DNA from 3 places in the Azospirillum sp. UENF 211521 genome. Region 3 is predicted to be linked to each of the others. Evidence: predicted binding sites of a transcription regulator. Region 3 holds the regulator's gene; each other region holds the start of a gene.
The links. Region 3 encodes PhoB, which activates phosphate uptake and scavenging genes when phosphate is short. Its sites were predicted from a motif close to TNTCATAAAACTGTCA; they were not measured.

Region 1: ACWPN5_RS14170 (diacylglycerol/lipid kinase family protein) is a predicted target of PhoB. The motif match lies at 2,936-2,951, and genes of this name have one in related genera.
Region 2: ACWPN5_RS22660 (DUF47 domain-containing protein) is a predicted target of PhoB. The motif match lies at 3,625-3,640, and genes of this name have one in related genera.

Annotation. Positions count from the first base shown of each region.
Region 1 is NZ_JBSNCF010000001.1:3,014,851-3,020,076, reverse strand. It holds gene ACWPN5_RS14185 (methyl-accepting chemotaxis protein) at 1-910, shown strand, start outside; gene ACWPN5_RS14180 (glycosyltransferase family 4 protein) at 959-1,957, opposite strand; gene ACWPN5_RS14175 (UDP-2,3-diacylglucosamine diphosphatase) at 1,954-2,781, opposite strand; gene ACWPN5_RS14170 (diacylglycerol/lipid kinase family protein) at 2,998-3,918, shown strand; gene ACWPN5_RS14165 (hypothetical protein) at 4,040-5,226, shown strand, end outside.
Region 2 is NZ_JBSNCF010000002.1:1,286,880-1,292,105, forward strand. It holds gene fldA (flavodoxin FldA) at 16-498, shown strand; gene ACWPN5_RS22635 (DUF2023 family protein) at 477-893, shown strand; gene ACWPN5_RS22640 (hypothetical protein) at 1,017-1,307, shown strand; gene ACWPN5_RS22645 (P-loop nucleotide/nucleoside kinase family protein) at 1,315-1,848, opposite strand; gene rraA (ribonuclease E activity regulator RraA) at 1,893-2,390, opposite strand; gene ACWPN5_RS22655 (NUDIX hydrolase) at 2,449-3,513, opposite strand; gene ACWPN5_RS22660 (DUF47 domain-containing protein) at 3,745-4,398, shown strand; gene ACWPN5_RS22665 (inorganic phosphate transporter) at 4,403-5,226, shown strand, end outside.
Region 3 is NZ_JBSNCF010000001.1:321,876-327,101, reverse strand. It holds gene ACWPN5_RS01525 (hypothetical protein) at 159-968, shown strand; gene ACWPN5_RS01520 (HesA/MoeB/ThiF family protein) at 1,043-1,831, shown strand; gene ACWPN5_RS01515 (DsrE family protein) at 1,855-2,292, shown strand; gene ACWPN5_RS01510 (hypothetical protein) at 2,298-2,570, shown strand; gene phoB (phosphate regulon transcriptional regulator PhoB) at 2,725-3,429, opposite strand; gene phoU (phosphate signaling complex protein PhoU) at 3,461-4,249, opposite strand; gene pstB (phosphate ABC transporter ATP-binding protein PstB) at 4,322-5,107, opposite strand; gene pstA (phosphate ABC transporter permease PstA) at 5,145-5,226, opposite strand, start outside.

The DNA of each region.
Region 1 (5,226 bases), 2.7 Mb from region 3:
CGTCGCCTGGCTCGACCTCGAAGTGCTGCTGGAGACCTACGCGGCGGCCGAGCAGGAGAGCAAGCGCGCCATCCTGAGCCAGGTCGCCGACAGCCTGGAGGGCAGCGTCCGCGGCATCGCCGACAACACGGTGGCCGCGTCGGACGAGATGAAGGGCAACGCCCAGCGGATGGCGCAGATCGCCGCCACCACCAACCGCCAGTCGCTCGCCGTCGCCGCCGCCGCCGAGCAGGCGTCCGCCAACGTGCAGACGGTCGCCGCCGCGTCGGAGCAGCTCACCAGCTCGATCGCCGAGATCAGCCGTCAGGTCGCCCAGTCCTCGCAGATCGCCCGCGGCGCCGTGGCCGAGGCGGAGCGGACCAACGCAACGGTGAACGGGCTGGTCGACGCCGCGCAGAGGATCGGCGCGGTGCTCCAGCTCATCAACAGCATCGCCGGACAGACCAACCTGCTGGCGCTCAACGCGACCATCGAGGCGGCCCGCGCCGGCGAGGCCGGCAAGGGCTTCGCGGTCGTGGCGCAGGAGGTCAAGAACCTCGCCAACCAGACGGCCAAGGCGACGGAGGACATCTCCGCCCAGATCGTCAGCATCCAGGAGGTGGCGCGCGGCTCCGCCGAGGCGCTGAGCGGCATCGGCGCGACCATCGGCAGCATCAACGACATCGTCATCACCGTCTCCGCCGCGGTGGACCAGCAGACCGCCGCCACCCAGGAGATCGCCCGCAACGTCCAGGAGGCCGCCCGCGGCACCCGCAGCGTGACCGACACCATCGGGGCGGTGACCAGCGGGGCGGCCGAGACCGGCAGCCTCGCCGAGGAGGTGCTGGGCGCCGCCGGCAACCTGCACCGCGAGTCCGACCGCCTGCGCGAGAGCGTCAACCTGTTCATGCAGCGCATCCGCGCCGCGTGACCGGATGGAACCGGGCCGTCCGCGCGCCGGTCCGGCCCGGTTCCGGTCTCAGGTGAAGGGGCGCAGGTTCGCCAGGAACTGCTCGGCGGAGCGCCGCCAGGAGAAGTTCAGGGCGTAATCCCGGCACTGCTCCGGCGGGATGGTCAGGGCGCGCTCGATCGCTCCCTTCAGGTCCTCGTCGAGACAGCCTGCACCGGAGCCGTCGACCACGTCCAGGGGGCCGGGCACCGGATATGCGGCCACCGGCACGCCCGAGGCCAGCGCCTCCAGCAGCACCAGACCGAAAGTGTCGGTGCGCGACGGAAAGACGAAGACGTCCGCCGCCGCGTAATGCTCGGCCAGCTCCTCGCCATGGCGGGCGCCGGCCCAATGGACCTCCGGGTACTTTTGCTGAAGCTCCGCGCGGGCCGGGCCGTCGCCGACCACCACCTTGCTTCCCGGCAGGTCGAGCCGGAGGAAATCCTCCAGGTTCTTTTCCACCGCCACGCGCCCGACATAGAGGGCGATGGGGCGGGGCAGCGCCAGGAAGCCCTTGGCGCGGGGGCGGAACAGCGCGGTGTCGACGCCGCGCGTCCAGCGCCGGATGTTGGTGAAGCCGCGGGCGGCGAGGTCGCTCTCGATGGACGGGGTCGCCACCATCACCGCCGAGGACGGCCTGTGGAAGCGGCGCACCACCGCGTAGCTGAGGGCCAGCGGCACCGGCGCCCGGTCGCGCACATATTCGGGAAAGCGCGTGTGGTAGGCGGTGGTGAAGGGCCGGCCGTGGTGGAGGCAGTAGCGCCGGGCGGCGAAGCCCAGCGGCCCTTCGGTGGCGATGTGGATGCAGTCGGGGCGCAGCGCGTCGATCATCGCCGCCAGCCGCCGCCCCGCGCCCAGCGCCAGCCGGATCTCCGGGTAGGTGGGCATGGGCACCGTGCGGAAGCGGTCGGGGCCGATCACCTCCACCCGGTGGCCCATGGCCTCCAATTCCGAACGGACGGTGCCGATGGTGCGCACCACGCCGTTGACCTGGGGCAGCCAGGCGTCGGAGACGATCAGGATGTTCACGCCGCCTTCACAGTCTCCGGCTTCTCCTTGGCCGGGATGCGGGCGGGCAGCGTCGTGGCGGCGCGCCGGCGGATGTCCGCCGCCCAATCGATGATCTCCAGCCGGCCGCAGGGGTGCTCGACCAAGGCGGTGCAGGACTCGACCCAGTCGCCGTCGTTGCAATAGAGGATTCCTTCCATGTCGCGGATTTCCGCGGTGTGGATGTGGCCGCAGACAACGCCGTCCACCTTGCGGCGCCGGGCCTCGTCGCCGAGAGCGGTCTCGTAGTTGCCGATGAACTCGACCGCCGTTTTCGTCTTGTGCTTCAGGAAGGCGGACAATGACCAGTAGGGGAAGCCCAGCTTGCGGCGGACCCAGTTGAACAGCGTGTTGGCCTGGAGCAGGACCACGTAGGCGTTGTCGCCGATGAAGGCCAGCCAGCGCGCGTACTTCACCACCACGTCGAAGCGGTCGCCATGGGTGACCAGAAGCTGCCTGCCGTCGGCGGTGACGTGGATCATCTCCTCGACGACCTGGACGCCGCCGAACTGCAGGCCGGCGTAGTCGCGGGCGGCCTCGTCGTGGTTGCCGGGGATGTAATAGACCTGCACGCCCTTGCGCGCCCGGCGCAGGATCTTCTGCACCACGTCGTTGTGCGCCTGCGGCCAGTACCAGGTCTTGCGCAGCCGCCAGCCGTCCACGATGTCGCCGACGAGATAGAGATGGTCGGACTCGTTGTGCTTCAGGAAATCGAGAAGATACTCCGCCTTGCATCCCCGCGTGCCCAGATGGACGTCGGAGATCCAGATGCTGCGGTACTGCTTGACGTCGCGTGATGCGCTCATGCCCCGCTCCATCGCCATGTCGGCAAGGATTCGTTGAAACGTTTCCCGTATATCGGCGGGGCATTGTCTTGACAATGATTTCGAGTGTCCGCATCTGTTGGGGAATGTGATTTCGATAAGACTTCTTGCCGGCGTAACAAAGGCGCAAAATGACTTTATCAAAACTGAAACAGGATGGTCATATTGGGGGCTGGCGTGGCTGACGGGGCCGAATCGATGCCCGAGGCGTCCGGGCCGGCCGCGGCGCCCCGGCGGCGTCTTCTGGTCATCCACAACCCGGTGGCCGGCGCCCGGCGGGCGCGCCGTCTGGGTGCGGTGCTGGAACTGCCGGAGCAGCGCCACGGGGCGGCGGTGACGCTTCGGGCCACCGGCGGGCGGGGCGATGCGGAGGCGATGGCCCGCGCGGTGGCGCCCGGCGCCTTCGACGCGGTTATCGCGGCGGGTGGCGACGGCACCATCAACGAGGTGGTCAACGGGCTGGGCGCGAGCGGCGGTGGGGGCTCGGCGATTCCCTTGGGCATCGTGCCGCTGGGCACCGCCAACGTGCTCGCCCATGAGCTGGCCCTGCCCCTGGACGCGGAGGGCGCGGCGCGGGTGCTGGCGGAAGGGCGGCCGCTGCCGGTGCATCTGGGTGTGGCGAATGGCCGCGCCTTCGCCATGATGGCCGGCGCCGGCCTCGACGCCCGCGTCGTCGAGCGGGTGGACCCGCGGCTGAAGCGGCTGGTCGGCAAGGGCGCCTACGCGGTGGAAACGCTGGCCCGGATCGCCGCGGGCGGCGGCGGTCCCTATCGGGTGGCGGTGGACGGCGGGGAGCCGGTGGAGGTCGCCTCGGTGATCGTCGCCAAGGGGCATTTCTACGGGGGACGCTTCGTCTGCGCCCCCGACGCCCGGCTGGCCGACCCGTGGCTGTACGTCTGCCTGTTCCCGCGGTCGGGGCGGGGCAACGCCCTGCGCTACCTCTGGGGCGTCACCGCCGGCTGGCTGCCGCGATTCCCCGACTACCGCGTCCTGCCGGCCCGGCGGGTGGTCGTCGAAGGTCCGGCGGGGGAACCGGTGCAGGGCGACGGCGACGTGATCGCCCGCCTGCCGGTGGAGATCGCGCTGGCTCCCTGGATCTTGCCGGTGCTGGCGCTCTGAATGGTGTTTTAAGAGTCCGTTAAGGCGTCTCTTGGGAAAATTACTTGGGAACATTCAATAATTACTTCGGTCTCTAAGGATTAAGGCCGGGCAAGCCGGGCGGGACCGCAAGGGGGAAGTCATGTCCACGTCGATCAACGCCCTGTTTTCGGCCACCACGGCCAGCGCCACCGCGACCGCCACCAAATGGAAGCCCGCCGGCTCCGCCGCTGAGGCGGAGGGAAGCTGGAAATCGGCCTCCGACGCCGGTTCCTCAGCGGGTTCCGCGGCCTTGGCCGCCCTGAAGGGCGAGGACAGCGTGGAACTCAGCGGGCTGGCCAAGTCGCTGACCGGCGTGGCGGGGAAGGTTTTCGCGTCCATCGGCTCCAAGGGCCGCGCGATGCTGGAGGACTTCGTCAAGTCCGGCAAGATGACCGAGAAGGACGTGGCGCTGGGGCTGCGTCAGATGGCGACCAACGCCGTGAAGGACCGCTACGTGAACGAGCGGCCCCAGGACGAGGAGGACAAGGCCTGGGCGGAGAAGTCGGCGTTGGCCAGCAAGGCCTTCAACACCAAGACGGAGCGCATGGACAAGGCCATGTCGGCCTTCAACGAGGCGCGGACCGCGGCCTACGCCGCCTTCGAGAAGGATCAGGACGCCGCGGCGTTCCAGGCGGCGATGGCTCCGGCCAATGACCGCTTCAAGGCGGAGACGGCGGACATCGAGCGGGAGTTGCAGGAGGCCACCGGCGGCGACCTGTTGAAAGTCGATGGCAAGACCTTTGTGAACATGCGGGACAAGGGGGAGGACGAGTTCGAAAAACTCGATTTCGCGGGTGAAGTGGAAGGCGGGGAAGGCGGGCTGCTGGGGCCGGACAATGAGAAGGGAAAGGCCGCCGCCAAGCTCATGTATGATCTGGGCTTCAAGGCGACGCTCTACGCCAATGGCCTCGCGGAGTACGCCGCGGACGTGAACATCCCCGGCGTCGGGCGCGGCAAGGTCGACAAGAGCCAGCCGCTTCCCGAAGAGTATGAGCCATCCGCCAAGGCGGAGGCGGAGGCCGCCGGTCTGCCGCCGCCGCCCGCCACGGTGCTGACCACCGGCCAGACCCCGGGGCTCCAGGGATTCGCGAAGGTCATCCAGGACGCCCGCGACTCGCTGGACGCCACCTACACGGCCATGGCGAAGGAAGGCAAGGGGGTGAACTACGCGGACCCGTCCGGAAAGGACGTGGAACGTCTGTTCGGCGGCTTCGAGCGGCGCAGCCTCTACGCCATCGCCAGCAACAAAGACGGAACCTTCTCCAAGAACGAGCAGGAGGCGGCTCA
Region 2 (5,226 bases), on a different contig from region 3:
GCCCAGAGAGAGACCATGAACGTCACGATCATCTATGGCTCCGACGGCGGCGCGACCAAGTCGGTCGCCTCGCGCATCGCGAAGAAGATTCAGGGAAAGACCGTCGACATCGCCCGCGCCTCCGCCGCGGATTTCGAGAATTGCGACCTGCTGATCCTCGGCGCGCCGACCTACGGGGTGGGCGATCTGCAATGCGATTGGGAGGCCAATTTCGGCACGCTGACGGCGGCCAACCTGAACGGCAAGAAGGTTGCCCTGTTCGGCACCGGCGATCAGGTGACCTACCCGGAGTCCTTCGTCGACGCGATGGGCACGCTCTACGATCAGGTGGTGGCGCAGGGCGGGGTCGTCGTCGGCTTCACCGACACCACCGGCTACGAGCATTCGGGCTCCACCGCCGAACGCGACGGGCGGTTCGTCGGGCTGGCGCTCGACCAGGACAACCAGTCCTCCCAAACCGACAAACGGATCACCGCATGGATCAGCCAACTGACATGACGCCTCATGACGGGTTGTCCATGCCCGTCCACCTGCTCGGGCACCATCTGTACGAGTACAGCAAGGGCGTCCGGCCCATGGTCATGATGACTCTCAGCACGCGGGACGCCGACACGGTGACCCGCAAGCTGGCCGAGCGGTTCGTCGACTACCACGTCCAGACGGTGACCGAGGCCAAGGTCAACGTCTTCTTCGGCAACCCGGCCTGCGTCGCGATGGTGCGCAACGTCGTCCGCAAGCCGTTGAACCAGTTGACCCCGGAAGAGGATTTCATCCTCGGCACCCTGCTCGGCTACGACCGCGAGCAGCAGTGCCGGCGCTTCCTGGCCATGGCCCAAGCCGGAAGGGAGGGGGCTGGAAGAGAGGGGGCCGGGCGGGACGGGGCGGTGTCCTGAACCATCCGTCGGGACACCGCCCCCACCATCCGGAAAAAGGCCCTTTCGGCCTCGACAGGCCGGGCCGCCGTCGTACAGACTGCCTCCCCAAATAGAATGGAAAACAACCAAGGGGAGGCAGGGATGGCGGCGGCTCCGTCCGGGATGATGTTCGAGAATCCGGAGAACGGCCAGCGGGAGGCGGTGACCAACCGCGAGATCCTCTGGGCCTTTCTGCTCGGCCCCATCTACTTCGCGAAAAAGGCCGAGTGGCTGCACGCCGGGATTCACGCGGCGCTGATCCTCATCTCCATCCCGCTGTGGCCGGCGGGCGCCCTGATGACGCTGGGCGTCTGGGTCGGCTACGCCTGCGCGGCGCCGACGATCCTGGAATACCGGTACCAGAAGATGGGCTGGGAGAAGGTCGCGGGCTGAGTCAGCCTCACGGACGGCGTCCGGTCCCGTCGGGCGTGCGGATCGGCAAAACCGCCAGAATCGACGCGACGCAGGCGTCGACCGCGCGGCCCGCCGTGTCGACGACAATGGCCGGCCCGTCCCAAGGCTCGTAGGTCCGGCCCGTCACCGCCACCCAGGAGGGCGGACGGTGTCCGGCGATGTCGCTGTGGCGGGTTTCCACCCGATGCCGGTGCTCCACCGGGTCCGAGCACACGACCTCCACCTCGACCAGCGGCACCCCGGCGCGGAGCGCCGTGGCGCGCCACGCCTCGCGCGTGACGCGGATGGGGTTGACCGAGTCCGCGACGACGGTGGCGCCAAGCCGAAGATTGTCGCCGGCCACGGCGTAGGCGACCACATAGCCCTGCGGGCCGACAGCCTCCCCGTCGGCGCCATCGGCCATGCGGATCGCCTGCTCGATCGTATCGATCCGCAGATGAAACGCGCCGAGCCGGCGCGCCAACACGCGGGCGATGGTCGTTTTGCCGGTTCCGGGCAAGCCGCCGAAGACGATCAACATGCGCCACTCTTTTCAGGGCCGGAGCCTGCCTCGTTCCACACCCGTCACCCGGTCGCGCCGAACTCCTCCGGAGCCAGCACCAGCACCCCGTCCTCATCGGCGAAGACCAGATCGCCGGGGTTGATGCGGATGCCGGCCAGCGTCACCGGCAGATCCTTCTGCCCCTCGCCGTTGCGGACGGTCTTGCGCGGGATGGCCGCCAGCGCCTTGATGCCCAGGTCCAGCGTGGCGAGCACCGCGGCGTCGCGGACACAGCCGTGGATGACCACGCCCGCCCAGCCGTTCTTCACCGCGTCCTTGGCGATCAGGTCGCCCATCAGGGCGGCGCGCAGGCCGCCGCCGCCGTCCACCACCAGCACCTTGCCCTGCCCCGGCGTGCCCAGCAGTTCCTTGACGCGGGAGTTGTCCTCGAAGCACTTCACGGTCACCGCCGCGCCGCTGAATTTGCAACGCCCACCGAAATCGCGGAAGACGGGGTCGGCGACGCGGGCGGTCTTCTCGAACCGGTCGTAGAGGTCGCAGGTGCTGTCGAAATCGGTCATGCGGTTTCGCTCCCCTTCTTTAGCCGTTGGCGGCAGAATACCCGCAGTGCGGCGATGGTCAATCCTCCGGGGCGGCGATGGCGCCCGTGCTGGTGCGCTCCAGGATGGCGCTGCGGCGGAAGCGGTACAGCTCGGCGGGGCGCCCGCCGGTCTGGCTTTCATACTGGCCGGTCGGCTCTACCAGCCCGCCGGAGATCATCAGCCGGCGGAAATTCTGCTTGTGCAGCCGCTCGCCGGACAGCGCCTCCACCACCTGCTGAAGCTGGTGCAGGGTGAAGGTCGGGGGCAGCAGCTCGAACACGATGGGGCGGTATTTCAGCTTGCCGCGCAGCCGCTCCAGCGCCGTCGCCAGGACACGGCGGCCGTCACGGGCCATCGGGCGGCCCAGCGCGCGCGGCATCTCCAGCCGCACCGTCCGTTCCTCCACCCCCGCCCGGCGGGCGAGGTCGTGGTCGCGGAACGCTTCCACCACCAGCCCGGCTTCGTAGAGCAGCTCGTAGCGTTCCAGCACCCGTTCGGAGTCCCACTCTCCGCCGTCCAGGGCGAAGGCCATGCGGGCGCGCTCGCCGCGGCGGGCGCGGGCGGGCTCGTCCGGCGCCGCGGCGACCCAGCGGGCCAGCGCCGGACGGATCACCGAATCGAGCAGCGCCGGCGGCGAATCGCGCCAGTCCTCCCAGGGGAAGAATTCGTAGAGGCCGCGCCATTCCGCGCCGTCGATGCGCAGCGGCGCCTCGCGCAGCAGCGCCAGATAGCCGACCACCAGCGAGCGCGGACCGCCGAACAGCTCGTGCGGGTCGCGGTAGCGGTCGCCGAAGCTGTAGAGCTGCTCGACGTAGCGCAGGGTCAGCCCGGCCGCGTCCTCGGCCACCGCGCGCAGGCCGTCCTGGAGCGTGCGGAAGCGCTCGGGATCGAAAGGCGCGCCCGGCAGGGCGTCGCGGTGGGGCGGCGGCTCGTCGCCGCGCCGGTGCGATTCGGGGATTTCGAAGCCGCTGCGCACGGTCACCACGCGCGGCTCGGCGCCGTTCGCCGGGGACACGCCCACCGAAACGATGGCCGCCGTCAAGCCGATCTGTGTTTCCAGGCCGATCTGTGTTTCCGAGCCGTTCCGTGCTTCCCCTGCCACGCGCCACCCCGTTGCCAATCCGTCGGCGGCAGGATAAGCGGCCCGCCGCGGCAAATCACCGGTCTTTCCGCCGGACACCCCCGTGAAATCTCGCCGCAAGCCGGCCCGGCATGACACTTTTGTGACTCCCCACGGGCGCCGGGGATGTTACACCAGCCGCGACGCTGAGGCTCGCGCGCGTCCGTGCGGGTTCCCCAGCGCTGCAGGCCGGCGTAAGTTGGAGAACCACGCATGCTGAATTTGTTCCGGGCCCTGATGCCGCGCGAAGAACGGTTTTTCGACCTGTTCGCCGACCACGCCCGGACCGTCGCGACGGGCGCGGAAGCGCTGCGGGCGATGATGGCCAGCGGCCAGGACCTGGAGGAGCGGTTCCAGACCATCCGCCGGGTTGAAAGCGAAGCCGACGCCATCGAAAGGAACATCCAGCTCGCCGTCCACCGCACCTTCATCGTGCCCTTCGACCGTTCGGACATCCAGGAACTCGGCAAGCGGATGGACGACGTTCTCAACCTCATCGAGGAGACCGCGCGTCACCTCGTGGAGGCGGGCTTCATCGACTACACGCCGGAAATGCACGCCCAGGCCGACGCCATCGTGCGCTGCACCGCCCGGCTGAGCGCGGGCATCCCCCTGCTCCGCGACATCCCCAAACACGTCGAGCAACTCCACGCGATGACCGCCGAGGTCTCGCGGATCGAGAGCGAAGGCGACCGGCTCCTGCGCGAGGCCAAGCACCGGCTGCGCGACGAGAGCGGCGGGCTCGACGCCCCCATCACCCATCGCCACGCCCTTCAACGCGAGATCATCGAGCTGCTGGAACGCGTGCTCGATGCCTGCGAGGACGTGGCCGACACCATCGACGGCATCATCGTCGAACAGGTCTGATCCCATGGAAGCCGCTTCCCTCGCCCTGCCCATCCTCATCGGGCTGATCGGCGTCGCCCTCCTCTTCGATTTCCTCAACGGGCTGCACGACGCGGCCAACTCCATCGCAACGGTCGTCTCCACCCGCGTGCTGAAGCCGCGGACCGCCGTCGCGATGGCCGCCTTCTTCAACTTCATCGCCTTTCTGTTCTTCGGGCTGCATGTGGCGACCACCATCGGCACCGGCATCGTCGGGGCGGGGGTGGTCGACCCGCACGTCATCTTCGGCGCGCTGATGGGCGCCATCGTCTGGAACGTCTTCACCTGGTGGCTGGGCATCCCCTCCAGCTCCTCCCACGCGCTGATCGGCGGCCTCGTCGGGGCCGGCGTGGCGAAGGCCGGGCTGGACGCCGTGGTGGTGTCCGGTCTGGCGAAGACCGCCGCGGCCATCGTGGTCTCGCCGGTGGTCGGCTTCCTGCTGGCCAGCGTGATGATCGTGGCGGTGTCCTGGCTGTTCCGGCGCAGCACGCCCTTCGCGGTCGACCGGCTGTTCCGCCACATCCAGATCGGCTCCGCCGCGCTCTACAGCCTGGGGCACGGCGGCAACGACGCGCAGAAGACCATGGGCATCATCGCCGTCCTGCTCTACTCGCAGGGCCTGTTGGGCGATACCTTCCACGTGCCCTTCTGGGTGGTCATCACCTGCCAGGCGGCGATGGGGCTGGGCACGCTGTTCGGCGGCTGGCGCATCGTCAAGACCATGGGCTCCAAGCTGACCGACCTGAAGCCGGTCCAGGGCTCCTGCGCGGAGACGGGCGGGGCCATCACCCTGTTCGTCGCGACGTGGCT
Region 3 (5,226 bases):
GGCGGTTTGACAGAAAGATTGGATTTTAGTAATCTAGCCTGTCGGTGCCGGGTGTTTCAGCCGGCGCGGCTCCGCCGTTCCGGGCGGCGGTCCGGCTTGCGGCACGACCGCCCGACGATGCGGAGCTGACGGCACAGGACCAGCGGGGGGAGGCCACCATGGGCGTCGCGATTCCGAATGCCTCGACGATGAACTGGTTCCAGTTCCGCGGCATCACCAACGAATTGGACTCCAACCTCGCATCCACCGACTACCGCCAGTTCACGGTGTCGAAGACCGGCGAATTCAATTTCAAGATCGCCGACATCAACACCAACATCAAGATCGTCGACCAGAACAACAAGGTCGTCGCCGAGGCGAAGGCGAAGAACGAGGCGGCGGAAACCAGCGCCAAGCTCGGCCCCGGCACCTACACCGCGGTGATCTCCCAGGCCGTCCGCGGGGTGAACGAGCGCGAATACACGCTCGACATCACCGAGCGCCAGAACATCATGATGGTGGCGAACGGCGCCCAGATGAAGGGCATCGCCCGCGCCGTCGTCGGCAACGACAGCGGCGTCCAGAAGCACACGCTGACCGTCGCCCAGGGCGGCGAGTTCGTCGGCAACATGTCCCTGCCCTACACGCGCTGGGCCCTCATGAGCAAGGAGGGCAAGGTCGTGGCCTCCGGCGACACGATGGACCCGACGAAATCGGGCGAGGACATGCTGAAGAAGCCCAGCTTCAAGATCGACCCCGGCCAGTACGAGCTGGTGATCGTCCCGCCGAAGAACGTGATCGGCGAAATCCCCTATCAGCTGAACTTCATCCAGAAGGTCGCCAAAACGCCTGAGTCGACCGAGGAACGCCCGTTCGACAAGATCATGCGGGAGCGCGAGGCGCGGCTGAAGCAGTGGGCGGCGGAGGACGCGAGCAAGTCGTCCAGCACGTCGAAGACCACTCCCTACAAGATGAGCCTGCTCGCCTGACGCCGCCGCCCGCGGCAAGGCCCTGAGCAAGGGGACTTGCGCGGCACGGGGCGTTCCGCGCTATTCTGCGGATCATGGATTTCACCGACACCCAGCTTCACCGTTATTCCCGCCACATCATCCTGCCGGAGGTCGGCGGCGTCGGGCAGGAGGCGCTGCTGCGCGCCCGCGTCCTGGTCGTCGGGGCCGGCGGGCTGGGCGCGCCGCTGCTGCTCTACCTCGCCGCGGCGGGGGTCGGCACCATCGGCGTCATCGACGACGACACGGTGGACCTGTCCAACCTGCAACGGCAGGTCATCCACGACGAATCGTCGCTCGGCGTTCCAAAGGTGGAGAGCGCCGCCGCCCGCATCCGCGCGCTGAACCCCGACGTGGCGGTGGAGGTGCACAAGACGCGCCTGACGAAGGACAACGCGCTGGATCTGATCGGGCGCTACGACATCGTGGCCGACGGCTCGGACAATTTCGCCACGCGCTTCCTGCTCAACGACGCCTGCTACTTCGCGGGCAGGACGCTGGTGTCGGCGGCGATCCTGCGCTTCGACGGGCAGGTCTCCACCTTCAAGGCGCATCTCGGCGACCCGCACCCCTGCTACCGCTGCCTGTTCCCAGAACCGCCGCCGCGCGGTCTGGTGCCGTCCTGCTCCGAGGGCGGCGTGCTGGGGGCGCTGGCCGGCTTCGTCGGTTCGCTCCAGACGACCGAGGTGCTGAAGGAGATCATGGGCATCGGCGAGGGCCTGTCGGGCAGCCTGATGATGCTGGACACGCTGCACGCCTCGTTCCAGCGCATCACCGTGCGCCGCGACCCGGACTGCCCCCTGTGCGGCGCCCACCCGACCATCCACGACCTGTCCGCCCACTGAGCGGCGGCTGAGAGGCTCCCCCCATGGAAGGTCCTGAAAACCTGTCCATCGTCCTGTTCGCGGGCGGCTTCGACCGGGTGCACTACGCCCTGGTGATGGCCAGCGCGGCGGCGGCGACCAACCGCAAGGTCACGCTGTTCTTCACCGGCCGCGCCCTGAACACGCTGCTGGCCGGGGACGCCGACGGCGCACCGGGCTGGCACCGGCTGGACCCCGCCGACGACGGCAGCCGCCCGGCGGAGCGCGACGCCGCCTTCACCGCCAACGGGCTGGCCGGCTTCGAGGAGTTGCTGGAGGCCTGCGTGATGCTCAAGGTCACGGTCATGGCCTGCGAGATGGGGTTGCGCGCGCTCGGCCTGCCTGTTGGCGCGCCGCTGCGCCCCGACGTGCCGGTGACGACCGGCGGCGTCGTCACCTTCCTGAACGACGCGCCGAAGACCGGCGCGATCCTCTTTGTGTGAGCGCAATGACCGACGACCACAGCCCGGTGGATAATGGTTTGGTGATCGAGCACGCGAACCGCTTCGAGGCGATCGCCGCGGAGGGGTTCGAGGGCCACCCCTACCGGGACGCGCTGGCCCATCAGGCGCAGCATGTGACGGCGCACCCCGACCTCGCCCCGCGGGTGGCGCATGCCCTGCGCATGATGATCGGCTTCATCGAGGACAGCGACCCGGCGAAGCGCTTCGGCCCGAAGGTGGCGATCCTGCGCGAGGCTGTGGAGCTGTTGGAGGGGTAGCTTTCGCAACGCACACTTGGCCCCCACCCTTCCCACGGCTTCGCCGCGGGCCCCTTCCCTCCCCCGCTTCGCAGGAGAGGGAAAATCAGTCCACTCCCCTGCGTCAGCGAGGGAGGGTTCGGGTGGGGGCGAGGTCAGCGCTTGGGCATTTCGCTCAGATGGACTTGCTGTCCAGCGCGTAGCCGGCCGAGCGGACGGTGCGGATCAGGTCCATCTCCGTCTCCTCGTTCATCGCCTTGCGCAGGCGGCGGATGTGCACGTCCACGGTGCGCGGCTCGACATAGACGTCGTGGCCCCACACCACGTCGAGAAGCTGCTCGCGCGAGAAGACGCGGCCGGGGTGCTGCATGAAATGCCGCAGCAGGCGGAATTCGGTCGGCCCCAGATGCACGTCGCGCCCGTTCCGGCGCACCCGGTGGGCGGCCAGATCCATGGTGACGTCGGCGAACTGCAGCGTCTCGTCGGTCATGCCGGGGGCCGAGCGGCGCAGCACGGCGCGCATGCGGGCGACCAGCTCGGTCGGGGAGAAGGGCTTGGTGATGTAGTCGTCGGCGCCGGAGTTCAGGCCGCGCACGCGGTCCGCCTCCTCGCCGCGGGCGGTCAGCATGATGATCGGGATGTCGCGCATCTTGCTGTTGCGGCGCATCTGGCGGCAGACCTCCAGCCCCGACATCAGCGGCAGCATCCAGTCGAGCAGGACGATGTTCGGCGTCTGCTCGCCGGCCAGCAGAAGGGCTTCCTCGCCGTCGGTGGCGGCGTTCACGCGGAAGCCTTCCTTCTCCAGATTGTACTTCAGCAGCGTCACGATGTCGGCTTCGTCCTCGACGATGAGAACGAGCGGCTTCAGCGCCGAATTCATGCTTGTCCCGCTCCCACTGCGCGTCTCGCCGTCACGCGGCATGTCCCGCTCCATCGTTATCCGGGCCGCCGTCCCGCGGCAATCCCCGTTCCGCCGACTCAGTGGAGAGCCCCTCCGGCTCGACCACGGCAAAGCTGCTGCCGTCGCTCTTCGGGCGCGCAGCGCGCAGCGGCGTGCCGACCACCAGGTAATGGATGGTCTCGGCGATGTTGGTGGCGTGGTCGCCGATCCGCTCCAGGTTCTTCGCCATGAAGAGCAGATGCGTGCAGGGCGTGATGTTGCGCGGGTCCTCCATCATGTAGGTCAGGACCTCGCGGAACAGGCTGGTGTAGAGGTCGTCCAGCTCCTCGTCGCGTTCCCAGGCGGCGATGGCGCGCTGAACGTCGCGCTCGATGTAGGCGTCCAGCACGTCCTTCATGATCGACTCGACCAGCCGCCCCATGCGCGGGATGGCCACCGCCGGGCGCACCACCGGCACCTGGGCCAGCGCCAGCGAGCGCTTGGCGATGTTGGAGGCGTAGTCGCCGATCCGCTCCAGGTCCGACGCGATCTTCAGCGCCGACACGATCTCGCGCAGATCCTGGGCCAGCGGCTGGCGCAGGGCGAGCAGGCGCACGGCCTCGGCGTCGATGTCGCGCTCGTAGGCGTCGATGCGCTGGTCGGCCTGCATGACCTGGGCGGCCAGCGCGACGTCGCGGCGGGCCACTGCCTTCACGGCGGCGTCCACCTGCGCTTCGGCGACGCCGCCCATCTGGGTGATCAGGTTGGACAGGCGCTCAAGTTCGTGCGCGAAGGAACGCACGATGTGTTCGTTGCTCATGCTTCACGTCCTTCGCTGAGGAGGAGTCGCGGCGGTGCCCGGAATCAGAGGCCGGGAATCAGAGGCCGGGGATCAGCCGTAGCGGCCGGTGATGTAGCCCTGGGTGCGCTCGTCCCGCGGGTTGGTGAAGATTTCCTCGGTGTCGTCGCACTCCACCATGTCGCCCAGATGGAAGAAGGCGGTCTTCTGGGAGACGCGGGCCGCCTGCTGCATGTTGTGGGTGACGATGACGATCGTGTAGTTCTCGCGCAGTTCGTCGATCAGCTCCTCGATGTGGGCGGTCGCGATGGGGTCGAGCGCCGAGCAGGGCTCGTCCATCAGGATCACCTCGGGGCTGACGGCGATGGCGCGGGCGATGCACAGGCGCTGCTGCTGGCCGCCGGACAGGCCGGTGCCCGGCTCGCGCAGGCGATCCTTCACCTCGTTCCACAAGCCGGCGCGCTTCAGCGAGGTCTGGACGATCTCGTCCATCTCGTCGCGGTGGCTGGCGATGCCGTGGATGCGCGGGCCGTAGGCGATGTTGTCGTAGATCGACTTCGGGAAGGGGTTCGGCTTCTGGAAGACCATGCCGACGCGGGCGCGGAGCTGCACGGCGTCGATGTTCTTGCCGTAGACGTCCTCGCCGTCGAGCGCGATCAGCCCCTCGACGCGGCAGTTCTCGATGGTGTCGTTCATGCGGTTCAGGCAGCGCAGGAACGTCGACTTGCCGCAACCGGACGGGCCGATCAGGGCCATCACGCGGTTTTCCTGGATCTCCAGGTTGATGCCCTTGAGCGCCTGTTTGGCCCCGTAGAACACCTTGACGTCGCGGGCGACCATCTTGGTGCCGTGGATGCCGGCGGCGGGACGCGAAGGCATGGCCGTGGCCGGGATGTGGGTCTGGACGCTCATGGGGTTACCAACGCCTCTCGAATTTCTTGCGCAGGAAGACGGCCAGGCCGTTCATCAGGATGAGGAAGGCGAGCAGGATCATGATC